Regions from separate parts of the Rhizobium sp. 01L419 genome, predicted to be linked through region 1. Evidence: predicted binding sites of a transcription regulator. Region 1 holds the regulator's gene; each other region holds the start of a gene.
The links. The regulator PhoB, encoded in region 1, activates phosphate uptake and scavenging genes when phosphate is short. The targets are predictions, from matches to a motif close to TGTCATNNANCTGTCAT.
Positions count from the first base shown of each region.

Region 2: AC1DUP_RS03020 (DapH/DapD/GlmU-related protein) is a predicted target of PhoB. The motif match lies at 1,495-1,511, and genes of this name have one in related genera.
Region 3: AC1DUP_RS17520 (acid phosphatase) is a predicted target of PhoB. The motif match lies at 1,630-1,646, and genes of this name have one in related genera.

Region 1 covers NZ_JBFTSM010000003.1:128,796-132,072, forward strand. The annotation lists gene AC1DUP_RS07605 (LysR family transcriptional regulator) at 81-1,004, shown strand; gene phoB (phosphate regulon transcriptional regulator PhoB) at 1,285-1,968, opposite strand; gene phoU (phosphate signaling complex protein PhoU) at 2,100-2,813, opposite strand; gene pstB (phosphate ABC transporter ATP-binding protein PstB) at 2,857-3,277, opposite strand, start outside.
Region 2 covers NZ_JBFTSM010000001.1:607,287-610,563, reverse strand. The annotation lists gene AC1DUP_RS03030 (AbrB family transcriptional regulator) at 1-297, shown strand, start outside; gene AC1DUP_RS03025 (GFA family protein) at 340-765, opposite strand; gene AC1DUP_RS03020 (DapH/DapD/GlmU-related protein) at 824-1,456, opposite strand; gene AC1DUP_RS03015 (AraC family transcriptional regulator) at 1,563-2,489, opposite strand; gene AC1DUP_RS03010 (DUF2000 family protein) at 2,539-2,946, shown strand; partial or broken gene AC1DUP_RS03005 (Asd/ArgC dimerization domain-containing protein) at 3,008-3,190, opposite strand.
Region 3 covers NZ_JBFTSM010000008.1:154,640-157,916, forward strand. The annotation lists gene AC1DUP_RS17520 (acid phosphatase) at 1-1,485, opposite strand, end outside; gene AC1DUP_RS17525 (cytochrome-c peroxidase) at 1,699-2,997, shown strand; gene AC1DUP_RS17530 (organic hydroperoxide resistance protein) at 3,057-3,277, opposite strand, start outside.

The DNA of each region.
Region 1 (3,277 bases):
GCGTTAATTAAATCCCCCTTTTATCAAGGACAAATACCTTGTACGTTCGAGCTATGCCTTAAAGGCATAGCGAGGACGCGATGGAACTCAGGCATTTGCGTTATTTTATTGCTGTTGCGGAAGAGGGAAGCTTACTGACCGCAGCCGAGCGGCGGCTACACACTTCCCAGCCCTCACTCAGCAGGCAAATTCGCGATCTGGAAACCGAAGTCGGTGTAAAACTGCTGGAACGGCAGCCGCGCGGCGTGACGCTCACTGCCGCCGGTAAAGTGTTTCTTGATCACGCGCGGCTGGCGTTGTTGCAAGTCGAGGCGGCTGCGGAAGGGGCCCGGCGGGCAGAACAGCCGCAAAAGCAGTCGTTCACTATCGGTTTTCTCGCAGGGCAAGAGGTCGTGTGGCTACCCCACGCACTGCGCATTATTCGTGAGGAAGCGCCGGAGGTTGAAATCATATTGTCCAGTCAGTCTTCCCCGGACCTTGCTCTGGCGCTGATGCGAGGCAAGCTGGACGTCGCTTTCCTTCGCCCCGAGACGCAGAGTGTTGGTGTGTCGTTCAAGTTTTTAGCCAAGGAGCCACTGATCGCCGTGCTGCCGGCTGACCATCGCTTGACGTCGCAGAAAAAGATCCGGCCACAGGATCTTGCCCGCGAAACTTACGTCAGTTCGGCTAGAATTTCTCCGGTATTGCAATCCCTGATCCAGGAGTACGCGTCGAACGTTGGGATCACACTCAAGGCAGAGTACGAAGGTGAAGGCCTGCCATCAGCAATGTCGCTCGTCGTGTCTACAGGTGGAATAACGCTTATTCCGCTTTATGCGCAAAATATGCTGACGCCAAATGTCGTTGCTAGAGCACTTGAGGGTGTGCCTCCGACAATTGATCTCACCTTAGGATACAACGATTCAAATTCCTCACCTTTGCTCCGCCGATTTTTGTCTCGTTCTGATGAATTAGTCGCCAACGTACAAAATCAGAGCATCATCCGATATGCTGAAGTTCCATAGCAGAGCTCACGCTCATCTTGGTGACGGCTTCGATTGGCTAACGCCAGCAAGCCGACAGTCCCCTTCCGGCCCCAAATCAGTCGATGCTCAAGGCTCAGAGAATGTTCGCAATCGGCGCATAGCAGATGTCCCCGTCATCGCTTGAGCCCTCGCGATGCAAGGGGCATGTCGGTCAAGGTGTCAGCAAGGCAACGCCTACTCTTAAAAAGCCCACCCGAACAAACAAACGGGCCGCCCGGGAAAACCCGAGCGACCCGTTCGTGACCTCCGATCACTCGGATCAGGCTTCCATGGAATATCCCGCGCCGCGGACGGTGCGGATGACATCCTGCATGTTGGAGAAATTCAGCGCCTTGCGCAGGCGGCCGACATGGACGTCGACGGTGCGTTCATCCACGTAGATATCGTGACCCCAGACGCCATCGAGAAGCTGCGAGCGGGAGAAGACCCTGCCCGGCGACGACATCAGGAATTCCAAGAGGCGGAATTCGGTCGGGCCGAGGCGGACTTCGCGGCTCTTGCGATGGACGCGATGGGTTTCGCGATCGAGCTCGATATCACCACATTTCAAAACGGTGGAGAGAACCTCCGGACGGGCGCGTCGCAGCATCGCCTTGACGCGGGCAACGAGTTCCGGCGTGGAGAAGGGCTTGACGACATAGTCATCCGCGCCGGTCGAGAGACCGCGAACGCGCTCGCTCTCTTCGCCGCGTGCCGTCAGCATGATGATCGGCAGACGCTCGGTTTCCGGCCGCATGCGCAGCCGGCGGCAGAGCTCGATGCCGGAAACGCCCGGCAGCATCCAGTCAAGGATGAGCAGGTCCGGGGTGCGCTCCTGAAGCCGGATTTCGGCCTCGTCGCCACGGAGGATCGTATCCACCTCGAAACCTTCAGCCTCGAGATTGTAGCGGAGAAGCACGCTGAGTGCCTCTTCATCTTCAACAACTGCAACTCTTGGGATCATGCGTGTCAGTCTCCTAATGCATGATCCTTAAACCGGGGGTGATTTAAGCAAGGGACCATGCAGGAACTCGGAATTGGCTGCGACCCTTGCGCGCCCCAGCGCGGGGCGCGCACGCAATCGGCAGGTCCGGATTACTCCGTCACCGCACCAACGGTATTGGAGCTGTCGTCCTTCGGACGTTCGCCCTCCGGCTGGGCGCCGGTTGCCATGTAGTAGATCGTCTCGGCGATGTTGGTTGCATGGTCGCCGATGCGCTCGATGTTCTTGGCGCAGAAGAGAAGATGCGTGCAGCTCGTGATGTTGCGCGGATCTTCCATCATGTAGGTCAGGAGTTCGCGGAACAGCGAAGTGTACATCGCGTCGATCTCGTCGTCGCGTTCGCGGATCGCATTCGCCTTGTCAGCTGAACGATTGGTGTAGACGTCGAGCACTTCCTTGAGCTGGACGAGCGCCAGTTCGGAGAGATGCTCGAGGCCGCGGGCGAGCTTGCGCGGAACGCCGGTGCTCTGCACCGCGATGACGCGCTTTGCCGTGTTCTTGCCGAGATCGCCGACGCGCTCGAGGTCGGCGGCGATGCGGATCGAACCCATGATCTCGCGAAGGTCGGAGGCCATCGGCTGGCGACGGGCGATCGTGACGATCGCCTTGTCGTTGATCTCGCGCTCGGCGTGATCGAGGATCACATCGTCGGAAATGACCTTCTGAGCAAGCGCGGTATCGCCGTTGACGAGCGCGCGGACAGCGTCGCCGCCCATCTGTTCGGCAAGGCCACCCATCTCGGAAATGCGCCGGGACAGGAATTTCAGATCGTCATCGTAAGCAGAGAAAATATGTGTTGATGCCATGGGGCTTTGTCCTCGAAATCGGGAAGGCTTCACATCGCCAAAATCAGCCGAAGCGACCCATGATGTAGTCCTGGGTACGCGGATCGTCCGGGTTGGTGAACATCTTGTCGGTATCGTTCTCCTCGACCAGGTTGCCGAGGTGGAACATGGCCGTGCGCTGCGATACGCGAGCGGCCTGCTGCATGGAATGCGTCACGATGACGATCGTGTAGTTTTCACGCAGCTCGTGGATCAGCTCTTCGACCTTGGCAGTTGCGATCGGGTCGAGCGCCGAGCAGGGCTCGTCCATCAGGATGACTTCCGGGCTGACGGCAACGGCGCGTGCGATGCACAGACGCTGCTGCTGACCGCCGGAAAGGCCGGTGCCGGATTCATGCACGCGGTCCTTGACCTCGTTCCAGAGGCCGGCGCGCTGCAGGCTGGTCTCGACGATCTGGTCGAGGTCGGCCTTGGACTTGGCAAGG
Region 2 (3,277 bases), on a different contig from region 1:
AAGCATGCCGCCCGCGCCTTGCCGCGCGTCTCCGCTTCCATTCTCATACTGATGACGCTCTGCGGCTGCATGGCGGTGGCGCTTCACAAATTCGCCGGCATCGACCCGCTGACCGCCTATCTGGCGACCAGCCCCGGCGGCGCCGATTCCGTCGCCATCATCGCCGCCTCAAGCGATGTCGACGTGCCCTTCGTCATGGCCATGCAGACCGGCCGCTTCATGATGATCCTGTTGATCGGCCCGGCGCTCGCCCGCTTCATCGCCCGCCGGTCGGGGCTTGCGGAGCAGTCCGTCTAAGTTCGCGGCGAAAACCGAATTTTGCCCTTAGCGGGCATGATCTCAGGTCGTCGGCTCGAACCGGAGTATCCCGGCCACCTGCGGCCCGGACCCGGAATCCGCGGGATGGGAGACACCATCCATGACCTGAACCTCCGGGAAATCAAAGGGGCTGACGCCCGCAATGCATGCGACGTTGATGCCGAACTGGTTTGGATTCGAGCGGCGCTGATGATGGGTATAGATGCCGCAGGTCTTACAGAAATAGTGCCTGGCGATGCCGGTATTGAATTGATAAAGCGTCAGATTGTCCTCACCCTGGACAAATTCGATATCCGAAAGCTGTGCCGAGACGGCAATCGCACCCCGCATCCGGCAGTAGGAGCATGAACAGCGGCGGATCGTGTTGAATGCGTCGGCGAGCCGGACGCGGAACCTGACGGAACCGCAGTGACACGCTGCATCATGTTGTTGTCTCTCGTCGCTCATTGCCAGCCACCCTCGTTGTTCTCAGTAGAAGCGCTACACATTTTTTGCTGAGATTGTTCTACGACCAGCGCTCGCAGAAGGCCTCGATGTCGTTGGACTGAAAGTCCGCGAGCCGCTCCATGATGGTCTCGAAAGGCCAATCCCACCAGGCGATGGAAGCAAGCTTCTCTGCGATATCGCGCGTGAACCGCTCGCGGATGAATTTGGCAGGAACGCCGCCGACGATCGTATATGGCTGGACGTCTTTGGTGATGACCGCGCCTGCAGCAAACACGGCACCGTCTCCGACCTTTACACCCGGCAACACGATGACCCCGTGGCCAATCCAGACGTCATGACCGATGACGGCGCGATCCTCCTTGCGCTCATCGAAGAAGGACTGGTCGCGCACGGCATCCGCAGAGTAATATTCAGGGCAATAGCTGAAACGATGCATGGACGGGCGGTCCATCGGATGATTGGGCGCGCCGATCCTGACCTCTGCTGCAATAGCGCAGAATTTTCCAATCGTCGCGTCACCGACGATACAGCGAGGCCCCAGATAGGAATAGTCCCCGAGTTCGACCGTGTGCAGAGATGTGTCCGCCAAGATCTCGCAGCATCTGCCTATATCGGAATCTCTGATACTCGCCGTCGAGTGGATAACGGTCTCGGCGATTTTGGGGCGATTTGGTTGTGTGGTCGAGTGCATTGACAGTCTCCAGGTGTTGGCCTGCCTACCCGGGGACAATGAAGGATATGTGACGCTAGACTGCCAAAGAACCGGGCAGCGAAATCAGTTATAGAAGGCCATCAGATCAGGAGCGCGGCAGGCTGCCATCGCTGGCCTTCGCCGCATAAAAACGCTGAAGCCCTGCCCAACGCCCCGGCGTCACGCCATAAGCCTTCTTGAAATGCCGGATGAAATGCGCCTGGTCGGCAAAGCCGGTCGCGGCCGCCACATCGGCAAAACCTTCGCCCTCGCCCATTAGGGCCTTTGCCTGCTGCAGCCGCCGCATCACCATGTAACGGTGCGGGCTGGTGGCAAAGGCTGTGCGGAAATGCCGTGACAGGGTGAAACGGTCGAGCCCGGTAATGCTCTCCAGCTCGCCCGAGCGCACCGGCCGCAGAGCATGCGCCTCCAGATAATCCCGCGCCGCCCGCACCTGTTTCCAGGCAACAGTGCCCAGAACCCGTCGGCGCACCTGCGAATGCCGCGACAGGCCACCTGCTACGCGGCTGACGAAATCATCGACGAAGAGTTCGTCCAGCTCCCGGTCCAGTTCGCCGAGTGCGGCGAGCAGTACCTGGGCCAGCGCTCCGTCGGCGATCACGGGCTGGTCGACGAAGGGAAGACCTATCTTTTCCGCCTCAAGGCATTCCATCAGCAGCGCCGGCTCCATGTAAAGCATGCGGTAATGCAGCCCGGCTTCGGTCGCAGCTCCTCCATCATGCTCCTCGTCAGGATGCAGCACGATGACCTGCCCCGGCATGCTGAAGCGCCGCTCGCCGCGATAGGTGAAGGTCTGCACGCCGTGCAGGGTGACGCCGAGTGCATAGGTATCATGCCGGTGCGGCTCGAACATGTTGCCCGAGAACTGCGCCTCGATGCGCTCGATGCCGGGAAAAGCCGGCGCAGTCAGGATACCGCTGCCGGCAGGCGCGGCCAGTATGCCGCTGCCGGCCTGCGGCTCGCACAAACGTTCAAGACCTTCGAAGACCTGCGGCGTTAGATCCTGGCTCAATGCCCGTAACTACCCTTATGAAGTCGATACCCTGATGAAAGAGACTGGAATGTTTGATACCAAAATTGCGATCGTCCTGCGAAACAATCTTGCCGGCTGGCAGAAGCTGAATGTCACAGCCTTCCTTTCGACAGGCATCGCCGGGCAATATCCTGACATTATCGGCGAACCCTACAAGGACCGCGCCGGCAATCTCTACAACCCGCTATCCATCCAGCCGATCATCGTCCTATCGGCCGACGAAGCGACGATATCGACGATCCACCGCCGCGCGCTGGAACGCGAGGTGACCTCCTCGGTCTTCATCGAAGAAATGTTTTCAACCGGCCACGACGCCGCTAACCGGGCCGTCTTTGCCGAATACGCCCCGGACGACGCCAAGGTCGTCGGCATTGCGCTCCGCGCCGACAAGAAGATCGTCGACAAGATCACCAAGGGCGCGACGATGCAGCATTGAGGCAAGACGCCGGGTGACCCCCGGCCGCTGGCGTTTCAGCCTGGCAGCAGCTGTTCGGCTTTCAGCGCCGCCCCTTCAGCAACTGGTCGACGACGACGAAGAGCGCAATGCTGCACCCGGAGGGATCGCCGAGATCTTTCCTGACGCGGCCGACCAGCACATCGTCCTGGCCTGATGCTTCCGACGGCATCGGGAAATGATTGTCCGCGCGGTCGTCCACCAGCAGCAGGCCGGGAGCACCGGCACCCGGATACAGGTGATGCCGATCGCAAGCTCATCCGCGCCAAGGATACACCTGCCCTCTCTTCGATTCGACGCCTGAAACGCAAAC
Region 3 (3,277 bases), on a different contig from region 1:
AAGCGCCTTGTCGCGGGCGAGCAGGCCCGGCAGAACCGGCAGATCGTATCGGGCGGTGATCAGGCGCAAGATCGAGGTCGTGTCGTACTGGGTATGATCGACCATGCCGCCCTTGGCGTAGGGCGAGATGACGAAGGCCGGTATGCGGTTGCCCGGGCCCCAGCGATCGGCCTTCGGCGGAGCGACGTGATCCCAGAAACCACCGTTTTCGTCATAGGTGACGATGACAAGCATGTGGCCCCATTGCGGGCTCTTTTCGAGATGCGAGACCAGGTCTGCGAGGTGCTGGTCGCCGCTCGAAACATCGGCATAACCGCCATGCTCGTTGAGGTTGCCCTGCGGTTTGTAGAAGGAAACGGCCGGCAGCTTACCGTCGTCGATATCCTTCGTGAAGGCTTCGCCGCCGAGGCCGCCATCCTTCAGATGCTCGGCGCGGGCGGGCGTGCCCGGCGCGAAATTGGCGAAATAGTTGAACGGCTGATGATGGAACTGGAAGTTCGGCACAGGCGTGGCGTTCTTGCCGTCGAGGGCTGCCTGCCAGGCGCCGCCATACCAGGCCCAGGTGATGCCCTTCAGCGATAGCAGGTCGCCGATGGTGATCTCGTGCTGCGGTGGTAAGGTGTTCGGCTGCGAGGGATCGGCGTAGGCGGCATCGCCATCCTTGGCAGGGGCGTTGGCGCTCGGCTGGTAAGGCGGCTGCATGGTGTTGACGGCGTAGAAATCCGGCGTGAGGTTGCCGTCGGAGACGAATTTCGGAGCGCCGTCGAGGGCCGATTTCGGGCCGTTGTCGGCCGGGGTCAGCGAGATGCCGTCAGCGTCGACCTTGGCGATGGTCGGCTTGGCCGGGCTCTTGTCCGCATCGGCATAATAGGGCGCGCAGGCGCAGATCAGCTGGAAGTGATTGAAGAAGGAGCCGCCGAAGCCGCCCTGGAAGAAATTATCGGCGAGGACGTATTTCTTGGCGATCTGCCACATGGGCAGGATCGACCCGTCGTAGTGGCCCATGACGAGGCTGCCGGAATCAGCCCAGGCGACGAACTTGTCGTTCTTGCCGCCATCGATCTGCATCTGCTCCTGATAGAAGCGGTGCCAGAGGTCGCGGGTGATGACATTTGTCGCCTGCGCGAAGCCTTTGGGATCGTCGATCGAGAAGACGGCATTGGCGAGGTGAGCGGACTGCGCCTCGGTGATTGCGGGCGTCACACCCTTGGCGGTCAGGCCGCCCCAGGAAGGCGGCAGCTCCGCCAACGGCGCGCCGTCGCGATCGAGCTGGCGTGCCTGGCTTTCGCTGGCATTGGCGAGGCCATTGGCGCCCGGAAAGCTGCCATAGAGGTTATCGAAACTGCGGTTTTCGGCGTAGATGACGACGATATTCTCGATCTTGTCCATGCCTGCAGGTGCGGCAAGGGCGGCCGTGGCTGATACCAGCGGCAGCAGGGCCGAACCGGCCAGCGATAGATTGCGGAGGAACTTCAGTCTGATCATGGCGGGGGATACCTCATGGCTAAGGGGGCGTGGCTAGAGGAGCGCCCGGCGGAAATAGAAAGACCGAGCGCAAGCGAGACGCTATTCCCGCCGTCTATCAACTTTGTGACATTGGGCAGGTCGCACCTGCGGTCGAAAGGCGCGCGTCATCAATCTGTTGCAGTCAGGTTCGATCATGGGGGTAGACGATGTTAACTCATTGGAATCTTTCATATGGCGGCAAAGATTATCTGGCTCTTGCGATCCGGTCTGGCGCTCGGTTTGGCCGCCACTGCGCTCGGTTTGAGCCTCCTGCCCCTGCGGCAAAGCAGCGCGGCCGTCATCGGGGGCGTGCACCCCGGCCCCATGTCGCGAGCCGACGCCTATGCGCGCGCCGAAGCGCTGACGGAGCTCGGCCGCAAAATGTTCTTCGATGCCTCGCTTTCCGCCTCCGGCGTGCAGGCCTGCGCCTCCTGCCACGATCCACATCATGGCTTCGCTCCGGCTGGCGCAACGCCGGTCGAAATGGGGGGACCGCATATGGACCAGCCGGGCCTGCGTGCCGTGCCGACGCTGCGCTACCTGCAGGCCACACCCTCCTTCACCGAACACTTCTACGATTCCGAGGACGAAGGCGACGAGAGCATCGACAACGGGCCGACCGGCGGCCTGACCTGGGACGGGCGCGTGGACCACGGCTATGATCAGGCGAAGATCCCGCTGCTGTCGCCCTTCGAAATGGGCAACAAGGATGAAGCCGCGGTCGTCGCCTCACTCAGCAAGGCACCCTATGCCGAAGATATCCGGGAAATTTTCGGCCAGGATATCTTCGGCAATGCCAAGGATGCCTTCCAGGAGGCGGTCGAGGCGCTCAGCACCTTCGAGCAGAGCGGGCCGGATTTCTACCCCTATTCCAGCCGCTATGACGCCTTCCTCGCCGGCAAGGGCACGCTGACGGCGCAGGAGCTGTATGGCCGCGAACTCTTCGAAGATCCGGCCAAGGGCAACTGTTCAAGCTGCCATTTAAGCGAGCCCGCCAATGACGGCGAGCCGCCGCAATTTTCCGATTTCGGCTTCCTGGGGCTGGCTGTGCCGCGCAACATGGCGATCCCGGCCAACAGCAATCCGAACTATCATGATCTCGGCCTTTGCGGCCCTGAGCGTACCGACTTCAAGGACCGGGCGGACTATTGCGCGCTGTTCCGCACGCCGACGCTGCGCAATGTGGCGCTGAAGAAGAGCTTCTTCCACAATGGCTACTTCCATTCGCTGCGTGACGTCGTTTCCTTCTACGCCACGCGCGACAGCGATCCCGGCCGCTGGTACCCGAAAAATGCCGACGGCACGATCCGCAAATATGATGACGTTCCGCAGGCCTATTGGGACAATCTCAACCAGGACCCGCCCTTCGGCCGCAAGCCCGGCGACCCACCGGCACTGACGGAATCGGAAATCGACGATATCGTCGCCTTCTTGGGCACGCTGACCGATGCGGACCAGCTTCCAGGCCCGACGCGGCAAGCAATACATTGAATTCAAAAGCAAAGGCCGGAGCGATGCCCCGGCCCTTGTCGATCGATATCACAGAATAATCAGGCAACCGTGACCGGAACTTCGGTCGAGGTGCGCATGGCGTGGCTGTAGGGGCAAACGATGTGGGCTGCGGCAGCGAGCTTTTCGGCGGTTTCACGATCGACGCCGGGGATGTTGACCGTCAGCGCAACTTCGATGCCGAAGCCACCGCCATCTTCACGCGGGCCGATGCCGACGGTTGCGGAAACCGTTGTTTCCTCGGGAATCTTGACCTTTTCCT